Regions from separate parts of the Exiguobacterium sp. MMG028 genome, predicted to be linked through region 4. Evidence: predicted binding sites of a transcription regulator. Region 4 holds the regulator's gene; each other region holds the start of a gene.
The links. The regulator Rex, encoded in region 4, represses fermentation and respiration genes when NADH is low (regulators of the CRP and FNR family bind a similar motif). The targets are predictions, from matches to a motif close to TTGTGAAATATTTCACAA.

Region 1 (3,141 bases), on a different contig from region 4:
GGTGACGTCCTGTCCGGCACCTTCTAACACGCAGTTCGAAGGAAGGCGAATGCCCCGAACGATATACACACCTGCCGGGACAAAGACGCGGCGGTTCGAGCGGAGGGCGAGACGAAAAGCGAGCGTGCAATCCGTTTGTCCGTCCCCGACGGCGCCATAGTCTGTCACATCAACACGTTGTTTTGTGACCTGCATTAGGTTCAAATATTCCGCATCGAGGCGGCGCATCCAAACAGGACGAACCATTCCGTCCATTTGTTCGAGCGGGAGTGACGTTTGAACAGGCGTAATGCGCTCAGTCATTGGAATTCGGCAAGGGATGGATTGTTGCTGCTCTGAGTAAGATGTCTCGCGCGTGGAGCGGTGCCATTCGAGTGTTCGCTGGATGAGGTCTTCTTCCGACCAATCAGAATATGAGGCAATCATCGAAGCGATTGATTGCGGGTCCTTTGCATTTTTCATAATAAATCCTCCTCGCATCATCTTCTCTAGCATGTACCCGTTTCGCCTTGTTTTTTAGCAATCAGAAGTATTTACTAGACAGAAGCATCTAGTCGTGTTATATTCAATATGTGCTTAATTAAGAATAGCTGGAATCATAATTCACAAGTGCTTGGGATTATTTTTCATTAGATAATCCAGAGGCTTGTATTTTTTTTGGTCAAGTTTTTTCTAGTAAGGCACTACTATAACGCATAGCGTTTATTTCAGGAGGGTTCATTCATGAACACAGGTAAAGTAAAATGGTTTAACTCAGAAAAAGGTTACGGCTTCATCGAAATGGAAGGCGGAGACGACGTATTCGTACACTTCTCAGCAATCCAAGGCGACGGCTTCAAAACACTTGAAGAAGGCCAAGAAGTAACTTTCGAAATCACAGACGGAGCTCGTGGACCACAAGCTTCTAACGTTGAAAAAATCTAATCTTCCTTTCTAAGGAATATGATACCTGCTCGCATCGGCGAGCAGGTTTTTTTGTGTTTAATCGTGTGGTTTGAGGGAACAGTATACGAGCGACAAACCATGAAGGAGGAATTCGGAATGAGTGCAAAAGAAACAGCATTAAAGATTCTAGATTCAAGTAATGTAGGGACGATGGCGACCGTATATAAGGTGAAGCCACATAGTCGTTACATGACATTTTTCCATGATGATTTCACACTCTATACAGCAACCTCGAACGATACAGATAAGGTGGAGGAATTAGAGAAGAATCCATATACGCATATTTTGATTGGTTATGATGGCGATGGGGTCGGCGACACATACTTAGAAATTTTAGGGAAAGCGACTGTGTCAGATGATGAATCGATGAAAGAAAAAGTGTGGAACGACAAACTCGAAGGCTGGTTTGATGGACCAGACGATCCGAAGCTTGTCATCCTCAAAATCGAGCCGGAATCGATGCGTGTGATGAACAAGAAAGGTCAGCCACCTCAAGAAGTGACCTTGTAAAATCCTCAAAGGCGCCTCAAGTAGGCGTCTTTTTGATGGATATGAATAGAGTGTGACGTACATATGGACGAATCATGAACAAACAAAAATACATATGTGAAATAGTGAACATAGATGGTATATTGTGAATGTAATCACATTATTCATTTATTCAATTTCTTGAAAGGGAGGAATCATCATGTTCACGAAATTTTGGCAAAATCATAACATCGCTACGGCAATCTTGACGGTGTTACGTGTATGGCTCGGTTATCATTGGTTAACAGCAGGTTGGGGTAAAATCACAGGTGGCTTTGGAACGGAAGGATTCTTAAACAACGCGGTGACACTCGCGACTGGAGAACATCCAGCTGTCGCAGGATGGTGGGCTGCATTCTTAGAAAACGTTGCGATTCCAAACGCTGGATTGTTCGATATCCTCATTCCTTATGGTGAATTTTTGGTCGGGTTAGGGTTATTGCTCGGTGCACTCACACGTAGCGCGGCGTTCTTCGGTCTTGTCATGAACATGGCTTTCTTGCTCTCAGGAACGGTCAGTACGAACCCAACGATGTTGATTGTCTCTGTATTGATTTTGGTTGCTGGACATAACGCAGGGAAAATCGGGGTCGACGGTTTGTTCCTTCGCACCTTCGTCGAAACGAAAGTATTGCATCGTTCACCAAATCGTCAAATAGCTTCGTAACTTTTGTGCACTCTCCTGTGACAAATCGCTCACCTTTCGGCTACGATAGACATAGCCTACAAGTCAAAAAGGAGAACGATTATGAACACGACTCATTTTAAATGGATTGGCTACACAGAAGGCGTATCCTTCTTGTTGTTACTGTTTATCGCGATGCCACTGAAGTATTTGGCAGGGATGCCGCTCGCCGTCAGCATCGTCGGCGCAGCACACGGATTCTTATTCGTGGCATACGTCTTGGCTGCGATGTATATGGCATGGCGTTACGGATGGGGATTCAAAGTACTGACGCTTGCCGTCATGGCATCTGTCATCCCATTCGGACCATTTTTATTAGAAAAACGGGTACTCCCGTCAACAGAGAAGACATCGAACTGATTTGTTCGATGTCTTTTTTTGTTAAGACGCTCGTTCAATGGACTGAGCTGCTGCTCGTTCCGCTTGGATGTCATGGCGAATCCGATAGGTGAGTGTGAATGTACATAGGAGTAGGCCAATCATACATGCAGTGTATAGATGTGCGACTGGCACGAGATCACTCAATACCCCGAATAGAATAAAACCGATTGGCGTGATGCCCATCGCAAGTGACTCGAGTACACCGATGACGCGACCTAAATAATTCGGATCCGTATTCGTTTGAAGGAGCAATTGAATCGGAATGTTGACACGTACGATAAAGAAACCACTCAATAAGGCGAACATTGCGAAAAAGAAAATCGAAGTGAGGACGTTGAAGTTCAAATATAATGGAATGGCAGGGCCGACAAATAGAACACTGAGTATGGTCAGTGCAGATCGCATGGTCGACAGGCGATGTTTGATTTTAAATAGTGGCAAGGCGTGAAGTAAAGAAGCGATTAAGAATCCAATGGCAACCATGCTTTCAAGTAGTCCAAACTGAAACGGAGACACGCCAACCTCTTGTAAAGCGGCTATCGGGAACAACACTTCTGTCGCGACGAAAAAGAAGTTCAAGAAGGCAGCTAGAACGGCGACTG
Region 2 (3,141 bases), on a different contig from region 4:
TCATCAACGAGACGGTCACCATATATGTGAATCGTCAAACGCTTTCGTCCAATACGAGACAGACGAAAGGCGCTCAAGATTGCGTTAATGTCAGTACCGACATGATTCGCCCATGCTTTTTCAGTTTGAACGTATAAGTCATAGCGATCACCTGCTTTTGTATCAAACAAGATGACTGCACGGGATGGTTCTAATATCCCTTCGATTCGTCCACCGTTCTCGATCGCTTGATAAATGTCTTCCCAGAAGCAAGTCGCCAACAAAATCCCTCCTCTCTCATTCTATTGTAAATCACGTTGTACCTCACGACAAAGTCGTGGCTTGCCTCAAACGTACAAAAAACCCGCAACCTTTACGGCTACGGGTCACTCATATATCGCGATTACAAGACAGGTTCCATCGTTTTCATAAGGACGTTCGCAGAATGTTGCATTTTTTGATGTTCTTCTTCTGACAACTCAATCTCAACGACCTCACGCACGCCCTGACGGTTGATGATCGCCGGTACCCCGATATGAATATCGTGTAAACCGTATTCCCCATCAAGATGAGCACCGACTGTCAGCAACGTGTTCTCATTACGAAGGACCGCTTTGACCAAACGGAGTAATCCGAGTCCAATGGCATAGTATGTCGCACCTTTACGTTCGATGATGTGATAAGCCGCATCACGTACGTTCACATATATGTCTTCAAGGTCTTGCCAGTTATATTCATCATGCTCTTCAAGTAACTGCTCAACAGACTTTCCATAGATACGAGCATTACTCCAAGCAGCAAATTCAGTGTCACCGTGCTCACCCATGATATAGGCATGACAGTTACGTGGGTCGACATTGAAATAGTCGCCAAGCATGTAACGTAAACGCGACGTATCGAGTACAGTTCCTGAGCCGAAGACGCGATGTTTAGGTAGTCCTGAATACTTCCAAGCCAAATGCGTCATAATGTCGACCGGGTTTGAGGCGATAATGATAATGCCATCAAAACCAGAATCCATAATATCTGAAATCATCGATTTCATGATTTTCGCATTTTTTTCGACAAGGTCAAGACGAGTCTCACCTGGACGTTGCGGTGCACCTGCAGTAATGACGACGATGTCTGCTACACCACAGTCTGCGTAATCCCCTGCCCATACACGCATCGGTGAAGACGCGAACGAGACGCCGTGGTTCAAGTCCATCGCTTCCCCTTCTGCTTTTGCCTTGTTGATGTCAATGATGACGAGTTCTTCACAAAGGCTTGCTGTCGTTAACTGGTACGCAAAGCTCGCTCCAACTGCCCCTGCCCCTACAAGTGCGACGCGCGTTACTTTAGCATGATTTAATGTTTCCATATTGATTCTCCACCCTTCGATCAATCTGTTTCATGTTTTTGTTATCTCTGTTACAACAAGATTGTAACATCATTCACAAACCCTAACTACAGTGGAAACCGTTTTCACTTTGGCGATATTGTGACAACATTCACATTCATTTGAAACATCTTCATTTTCTGTACTACCCTCATCCGAACACCAAAAAACAAATAGACGCCGCTCCAAGAACGGATAAGAAATTGACTGCATCATTCCCTAGCACACGCCACCCTGACACATATGTTGTAGAAACTTGATGATGAACTTTCTTTTCCGTCAGCTTTCCACAAACCGTACAACGAAACTTCCGTTGAACCGTCGCCCCGAGCAATGTGTCGATGACACTCCCACTCAGTCCGATTCCCCAAAGCGCCAACAGTAATGCCATATCCAATTCGACAAACAGGAGAGAAGAGCAAACGATCACGAATGCGCCTACAATCGACATGACCGTCCCAAATGTTGAAACGGCACCGCTCGTTCCCGGCTCAACTTCTCTAAACGTGAACATGAAGCGCGGTTTACGTTTTGCGAGGACACCGAATTCAGATCCCCACGTGTCACTCGTCGCTGCCGCAATGGACACGATGTACATATAAAGATAAACGAGGTCATCTGTCAGTAAGTAACCGAGGGCACAGAGAATCCCTACCCCACCGTTTGCTAACACTTGAATGGCGTCGCGCGCTCCCGTTTTTTCGACAATGTCATCTACATTTTGTTTATCACGAGATCGATATTTCGATGCAAGTGAAGATGTCGAGAAGAATACGCCGAGTAAATAGAGGCCGAACCAACCAAACGATAACCCGATCAATACTCCCGTCACCACTGTCAAGAAGGCTCCCGAGATCGTCAAGGAGCGTAACCGATACCCGAGAAAGGCGACGATACAAGTTACAACAAATATGGCGAACATTGAATCATCTCCTTTTCTGTCACAATCCACTGAACAGGTAGATCATGTGGTTCAGTCGGCACTTGATCGACCAATTGAATGGAGTACGCTAATGAAACCGTCTCCCCTTCATATGTACGTAAAAATCGGTCATAGTATCCTCCACCCCAACCAATTCGATATCCTGAACGGTCAAACACCCTTCCCGGCACAAGACAGAGGTCGATGCTTTTCGTCGTCGGCGGGGTCGTCGGCTCCAAAATATTCATGACGCCCTTCTCAAGGTCATCTACTGAATGAATAATATGAAACGTTAACCCCTGCTCCGTTACTTTCGGGACGCACACCGTTTTTCCTGCTTCAAACGCTTCATGAATGATTGGCGATGTATCGATTTCAAGCGGAAGTGACGATGTCACGGCAATCGTCTGGCTTTCTTTCCATATCTCTGTTGAGAACAACCGCTGATGGATGACTCGGTCAACTTGTTGGCGATTGTTCATTTGTTTAATATACTGATGGACCGTTCGTCTTAACGCTGCTTTGTCTTCCACAACGCATTCCTCCTTACAAAAAAAGCCGCCACATATGTGACGGCCGGTCCCTCATTACTTCACTTCGCGGTAAAGCGTGTGACGACGGAGACGTGGGTTGTATTTGCGCAACTCAAGGCGCTCTGGGTTGTTACGTTTGTTTTTCTTCGTGATGTACGTGCGATCGCCTGTTTCTGTGCAAGCTAATGTAATTTTAACGCGCATTTCTTTCACTCCCATCTTAATGATGTTGTATCAAGTGCTTTTGCTTTACAGTCTAAGCATACTCAATTATCCTACCAAGTTTCTTATGAAAAAGCAAGGTTATTTCACGTTCTTTTTCATTGATT
Region 3 (3,141 bases), on a different contig from region 4:
CGCAGACGTTACACATCCCACTCGGTGAATGGAAACAGGAGCAGACTGTGACGCTTCCGGTCGATCTGACACAGAACGCGCATCGACTCGACCGTCTCTATCGGTTCTTAGACCGTGCTGAAATCGCTTATGACTTGAAAGATCGTCTGTATCAGATGGCGACCACGAAGACGCGTCTCGAGGCATGGCTGTTCGACATCCATGCGCTAGAACTCGATCGTGATTTACAGGACGCGCTATTGGAACTGATGTTGGACTGAAAAAGGGGGGAGACCCCCTTTTATCATGTCAGAAAAATGTTGGATTTAGAAAGCGTTTTCATTGAAAATCCCACTATACTGAAGATAGAAGAATGGAAATGAGGGGATAAACATGCGACACATGTGGACGATTGACGATTTACGGCAGTTGACACTGTTTGCGACATGTCCAAGTCGAGCACTTGAACAGTTGATTCCGCACGTCTATTGCCGGACGTATCGGAAAGGACAACTATTGTTCATGGAAGGGGATCCGCGCGAGCGTGTGTATTTCTTGATGAGCGGTTATATCAAACTCGAACGGATGAACGAAAATGCGACCCATCATTATGCCGACTATGTGAAACCCAAACAATTCTTTCCTTACAACGGTCTGTTTACGGGGGAAGACTATCGTCATACGGCCGAGGCCGTGACGGACATTGAGGTCATCTACATCCCGACGGATCGATTTGAGCGATTCGTGGCCACACAGTCGAGCATGCTGCTCTATATCGTGGGTCAGATGAATCGGATTCTCGATTTGCATGAGCGTCGCGTCCAAGAAATTATCACGCCGAGTGCAAAAGAGCGCGTCTTGAATACACTCCATTTCTTGATGGAAGATTTAGGAGAGCCAGATGAACAAGGCGTCCGCGTCCGCTGTCCGTTCACCGCAATCGAACTTTCTCGTCTGTCCGGTACGTCCCGGGAGACGGTTTCGACGATTTTAGCCAAGCTCCGAAAAGAAGATGTCCTTCGGATCGACGCCCACCAACTCGTCATCGGACATCCCGAATATTTTGAACAAGACATCGATTGACGCCACTCGGATGAGGGCGTCTTTTACATACTTGAACGAGCGGAGCGTTCGCTTCGAGACGGTGCATATTGTATAATTAGTGATGAATCTCACAAAGCAATGGAATTGTAGATAGAGAAAGGATGAATGCAGTGAAACGACTGCAAGCCCTTGCTTTCGCCGAAAGAAGTCATATCATCGGACTCGTGTTGTCCGCAATCATGATCGGACTATCGATTTTGGCGCAAGCATATTTAATCGTCGACATTGTCGACCGAATTTTCTTGAAAGATGAATCATTCGAAGCCATCCTTCCGGCATTGATGTGGCTCGTCCTCGCCCTCTTGGCGCGAGCACTCTTCGGCTACGTATCGGGACGAATTGGTGCGAGTTTGTCCGAAAAAGCAAAACAGGCATTACGCCTTCAATTGTTGGATCGGTATGCCACGAGCCCGGTCGAATCGTCCTTGACCGGTCAGTCCGGGAAAAAGGTCAGTGTGTTCATGGATGCAGTTGATGAGGTGGACGCTTACTTTAGCCAATACTGGCCACAAGTCATCCAAACATCGATCATCCCGCTTCTTATTCTGGTCGTCGTCTTCAGCCAACACTGGATCTCAGGAGTCATCATGATGGTGACGGCACCGTTCATCCCGCTGTTCTTCATCATCATCGGGATTGCGACCCAGAAAAAATCGGAAGAACAAATGGAGAAGATGAACCAGTTTTCCGGTAAGTTTTTAGATGTGTTACAAGGATTGACGACGCTTAAACTCTACAATCGCACCGAGCAAGAAGCGAAGGCAATTGAGAAGAGTAGTCTCGACTTTCGGGATGCGACGATGGTCGTCTTGAAGACGGCGTTCTTATCGGGACTCATGCTGGAGTTCATCTCGATGCTCAGTACCGGTGTCGTTGCGTTAGAGGTCGCATTGCAGATGGTCGTGTGGCAAAACCTCACGTTCTTCTCTGGCTTTTTGATTCTCGTTTTGGCGCCAGAGTATTATTTGGCGATTAAAGATTTAGGAAGTGCCTTCCATACGGGACGTGGGAGTATGGGCGCGGCCGACCGAATCTTTGAGGTATTAGACGCCCCCGATGACCGCATCGAATGGGGAACGAAGTCACTTGGTTCACGAACACCAAACCTTGAACTCGAAGACGTCTCCTTCGAATATGCAGGCGGACGTTTTGCACTTCAACCGTTGAGCGGTCGGATTCCGTCCGGTACCCACCTGGCCTTAGTCGGTGCGAGCGGTTCTGGGAAGACGACAGTACTGAACGTCATCTCCGGACTTCTACAGGTGAAATCGGGACGTGTCCTCGTGGATGGTGAACCACTTCAGTCGTTTGACGAGTCTGCCTGGTATGGAAATATTGCCTATATCTCACAAAACCCTTATCTATTCGCCGGAACACTTGCCGATAACATCGCCTTAGGCGAAGAGGCCGATGAGCTCGCGTTACGGGAAGCGGCCGATGCGGCAGGACTTTCTGAGGTCATCGATCAATTACCGAACGGGATCTGGACGGAACTTGGAGAAGGTGGATTTGGTCTATCGGGTGGGGAACGACAACGTCTCGCACTCGCCCGTGCCTTCTTTAAACGACCTGGTATCCTCTTGTTCGATGAGCCGACGACCGGTCTCGATTTGAAGACTGAGCAGATTGTGAGACGTTCGATTGCTGAGTTGTCGAAAGAGGCAACGTTGATCACGGTGGCTCATCGCCTGCATACAATCAAAGAGGCGGATACCATCTGGTTTATGCAGGACGGGAAACGGATTGCAGAAGGAACGCATGACGCGTTGCTCGCCGTCCCAGAGTATGCGGAACTGTTTGCGCTTCAGAAAGGGGTGAGCCGATGAACTCGCTTTGGACGATTACAAAATGGATGATGCGCGAAAAGAAAGATATCCTTCTCTCCATCTTCTTTGGATATGCAGCCGGGATTGCGGCGGTCGCCCTGTTTGCAGCAAGCGGATACCTTGTCTCAAGGGCAGGGCTCGTCCCGCCACTGTATGCGCTCATGGTACCCGTCGTTCTCATCAAACTGTTCGGGGTCATTCGGGCAGGAAGTCGTTATCGGGAGCGCCTTGC
Region 4 (3,141 bases):
ATCATACCAAGTACATACAAGATCAACCCTAGTGCAAGCCAACCGAGTGCATCCCAACCACGTACAATTGTCATTCCGACAAGAAATAAGATATAGCCAGTCACAAGTAGCAACGACGAGACGATGAATTGACGTCGCAATCGAGATTTGATAGCGAAAAATGAGAAAAGCAGTAGGATGGTTGTCAGAGCGCCTAGCAATACAAGGACTTCTCCATTGTACTCTCGAATCATCGTACTTCCCCCTTCACTGTGCGACTCATTTTATTGTAACACATAAAATGGAAAATTATCTCAATCACTCATGTCGTATGACATCAGCTTGAAACGACAAAAAAAGCATCGTCCCATTTACGGAACGATGCTTATTTCTCATTCATCTGTTTCATTAAATCCATCTGTTCTTGCACCATCGCTTCTTTCTCTCGGCGCAGCACCCCTTTGTAGGTGACGCGTGAAATCGATAAACTGATTTCATACAGGAAGAAGAGTGGCAATGATACCATGAGGTGCGACGTCAAATCCGGTGGTGTGATGAATGCCGCGACTACGAATAGCGCGAAGTACGCATACTTACGAATCTTCGATAAGAAGTATGGTGTCACGACACCAATCCGGGTCAAGAACATCGTCACGACCGGCAATTGGAACAATAGACCGAACGGGATCGTCAGTTGCAACAAGAACGTGAAGTAATTGTTCGCCCCGATGATTTGTTCGAGTCCGAGGTCTTGCCCGAGGTCCGTCGAGATATCGAGGACGAGCGGGAACAACCAGTAGTAGGCGAACGCAAGACCGATCAAGAACAATCCGAAGATGATTGGGATATAGGCAAGCGTACCTTTCCGTTCATTCGGATGCAGACCGGGTGCGACAAACGCCCACACTTGATACAGTAGGAATGGGCTCGCCGCAATCAGGCCGATGATGAGCGCCAAGTTCAAGTAAATCATGAGCGGGTCCGCGACCCCAAAGGCGTTCAGTTCGAGCCCGCGTTCGACGAGATCTTCTTGCAAGTACGCGAGTACATATTTGACACTCGGCAAAGCCATCAAAAAGAAGGCAAAGACGACAAATGCAGATAGCATCAGTCGTCTCCGCAGCTCTGTCAAGTGATCGGTGAGTTCCCGCTCTTGATCAGGTTGATGATTCATGGCTTACTGCTCTTTCTTTTCGATAGCTTTCTTGTCGTTCTCGTCGTGCTCGTTCATCATGCCGTTCGTTGCATTTTTGAACTCACGAAGCGTTTGTCCGGCCGCGCGACCAAACTCCGGTAATTTCTTCGGTCCGAAGATGATGAGCGCGATGATGGCGATGATGAATAGACTCGCCCCACCCGGAATCCCGACGACGAGTGATGATGCTAGTAATTCCATTATTGATGGACCCCCTCAGCGGTTGGATAGTGTTGCATAAAGTAAATGAGTGACTGCAGCTCAATCGACAAATCGATGTGATGGACGCGAACCGTGTCCGGTACTGTAAGTCGTGCCGGTGTGAAGTTCAAGATGCCCTTGATACCGAAACGGACCAAGTCGTCTGCGACGGACTGCGCATAGGCAGAAGGTACCGTCAAAATGGCGACGTCAATCTTGTTTTGCTTCATAATTTGTTCCATCTCATCGACGTGATGAATTGGGACGCCTGACATCGTCGTGCCGACTTTTGTCTCGTCTGCGTCGAACCCGACGACGATATGTGTGTTATTGTTTTTAAGGAAGTTATAGTTGACGAATGCCGTCCCAAGGTGACCGACCCCGACCAAGGCGACATTCGTAATCTCGTCCTGATTCAGTGTCTTTCGGAAAAAGTCTAACAGATACTGCACGTTATAGCCATATCCCTTTTTACCGAGCGCACCGAAGTACGAGAAATCACGGCGAATCGTAGCCGAATCGACCTTGACCGCCTCACTCAGTTCTGCTGAAGAGACACGTTGTTTACCTGACGCGTGCAGGCTTTGAATAAATCGATAGTATAGTGGCAACCGTTTGGCTGTCGCTTGTGGAATCTTTGGTTCGTTTTGACTCAACGGAAAGAGCCTCCTTTTTACGACACGTTACAAACGAATCTGAATTTCATACACCTTGATTGTAAACGAATTCACATGACCACTCAACGAATATACCTAAAATCGCTGAAAAATACAGTATACTAAATAGAGAGAAAGGGGTTTTTTCACTTGATCCTACTGCAAGTCAATAACTTATCCAAATCCTTCGGCGTCGAGCCGATTTTAGAAAACGTCAAACTCGAAATCCAAGAAGGCGAACGCGTCGCCCTCGTCGGCCGAAACGGGGCCGGGAAGTCGACGCTTTTGAAAGTCATCGCCGGTGAATACAACTATGACTCCGGGGACATCATGAAGCCAAAAGACGTCACCATCGGCTATCTCGCCCAAGACTCAGGGCTCGAATCCGACGAGACGATTTGGAACGAGATGCTCACCGTCTTCACGGACTTGATCGAGCAAGAGAAGACGCTCCGTCGCATGGAGGCCGACATGGGATCCGAACGGATTCTAAACGACGCCGCTGCGTACGAACGCCTCCTCTCCTCTTACGATGAAGAACAGCATACGTTCAAAGAGCGCGGTGGTTACCAGTATGAAGCGACGATCCGCTCGGTCCTTCACGGGATGCGCTTCTATCCGGACGACTTCGAACGTCGAATCGATACGCTCTCTGGGGGACAACGGACGCGTCTCGCCTTGGCGAAGATGCTCCTTCAAAGTCCCGACCTGCTCATCTTGGACGAGCCGACGAACCATTTGGACATCGAGACGCTTGCCTGGCTTGAGAAGTACTTGAGCGGCTATAAAGGTGCCGTCCTCATCGTCTCCCACGACCGATACTTCCTCGACCGCGTCGTCTCGGTCGTCTATGAGTTGTCGCGTCATCGGAGCCGCCGCTTCGTCGGGAACTACACGAAGTATCTCGAACAGAAGGCCGCTCTCTACGAACAAGAGAAGAAGCAGTTTGAGTCGCAGCAAGAAGAGATTGCCAAGATGCAGGACTTCATTCAGCGAAACATCGCCCGGGCGACGACGACGAAACGGGCACAAAGCGTGCGGAAACGTCTCGAGAAAGTCGACCGACTCGATGCGCCGGACGGTGACGAACGCAGTGCTGTCCTCTCGTTC

Region 1: PJK55_RS11575 (DoxX family membrane protein) is a predicted target of Rex. The motif match lies at 1,578-1,595, and genes of this name have one in related genera.
Region 2: PJK55_RS01830 (L-lactate dehydrogenase) is a predicted target of Rex. The motif match lies at 1,458-1,475, and genes of this name have one in related genera.
Region 3: cydD (thiol reductant ABC exporter subunit CydD) is a predicted target of Rex. The motif match lies at 1,140-1,157, and genes of this name have one in related genera.

What each region holds. Positions count from the first base shown of each region.
Region 1 is NZ_JAQJIN010000003.1:189,004-192,144, forward strand. It holds gene PJK55_RS11560 (glycoside hydrolase family 55 protein) at 1-462, opposite strand, end outside; gene PJK55_RS11565 (cold-shock protein) at 724-924, shown strand; gene PJK55_RS11570 (pyridoxamine 5'-phosphate oxidase family protein) at 1,042-1,455, shown strand; gene PJK55_RS11575 (DoxX family membrane protein) at 1,634-2,140, shown strand; gene PJK55_RS11580 (DUF3817 domain-containing protein) at 2,222-2,518, shown strand; gene PJK55_RS11585 (MFS transporter) at 2,540-3,141, opposite strand, start outside.
Region 2 is NZ_JAQJIN010000001.1:344,018-347,158, reverse strand. It holds gene PJK55_RS01835 (rhomboid family intramembrane serine protease) at 1-260, opposite strand, end outside; gene PJK55_RS01830 (L-lactate dehydrogenase) at 383-1,339, opposite strand; gene PJK55_RS01825 (DUF92 domain-containing protein) at 1,509-2,279, opposite strand; gene PJK55_RS01820 (5-formyltetrahydrofolate cyclo-ligase) at 2,258-2,812, opposite strand; gene rpmG (50S ribosomal protein L33) at 2,867-3,031, opposite strand; gene PJK55_RS01810 (1,4-alpha-glucan branching protein domain-containing protein) at 3,116-3,141, opposite strand, start outside.
Region 3 is NZ_JAQJIN010000002.1:554,816-557,956, reverse strand. It holds gene PJK55_RS10025 (glycoside hydrolase family 31 protein) at 1-260, shown strand, start outside; gene PJK55_RS10020 (Crp/Fnr family transcriptional regulator) at 373-1,062, shown strand; gene cydD (thiol reductant ABC exporter subunit CydD) at 1,185-2,909, shown strand; gene cydC (thiol reductant ABC exporter subunit CydC) at 2,906-3,141, shown strand, end outside.
Region 4 is NZ_JAQJIN010000005.1:87,968-91,108, forward strand. It holds gene PJK55_RS13765 (hypothetical protein) at 1-233, opposite strand, end outside; gene tatC (twin-arginine translocase subunit TatC) at 365-1,153, opposite strand; gene tatA (twin-arginine translocase TatA/TatE family subunit) at 1,157-1,375, opposite strand; gene PJK55_RS13780 (redox-sensing transcriptional repressor Rex) at 1,375-2,031, opposite strand; gene PJK55_RS13785 (ABC-F family ATP-binding cassette domain-containing protein) at 2,182-3,141, shown strand, end outside.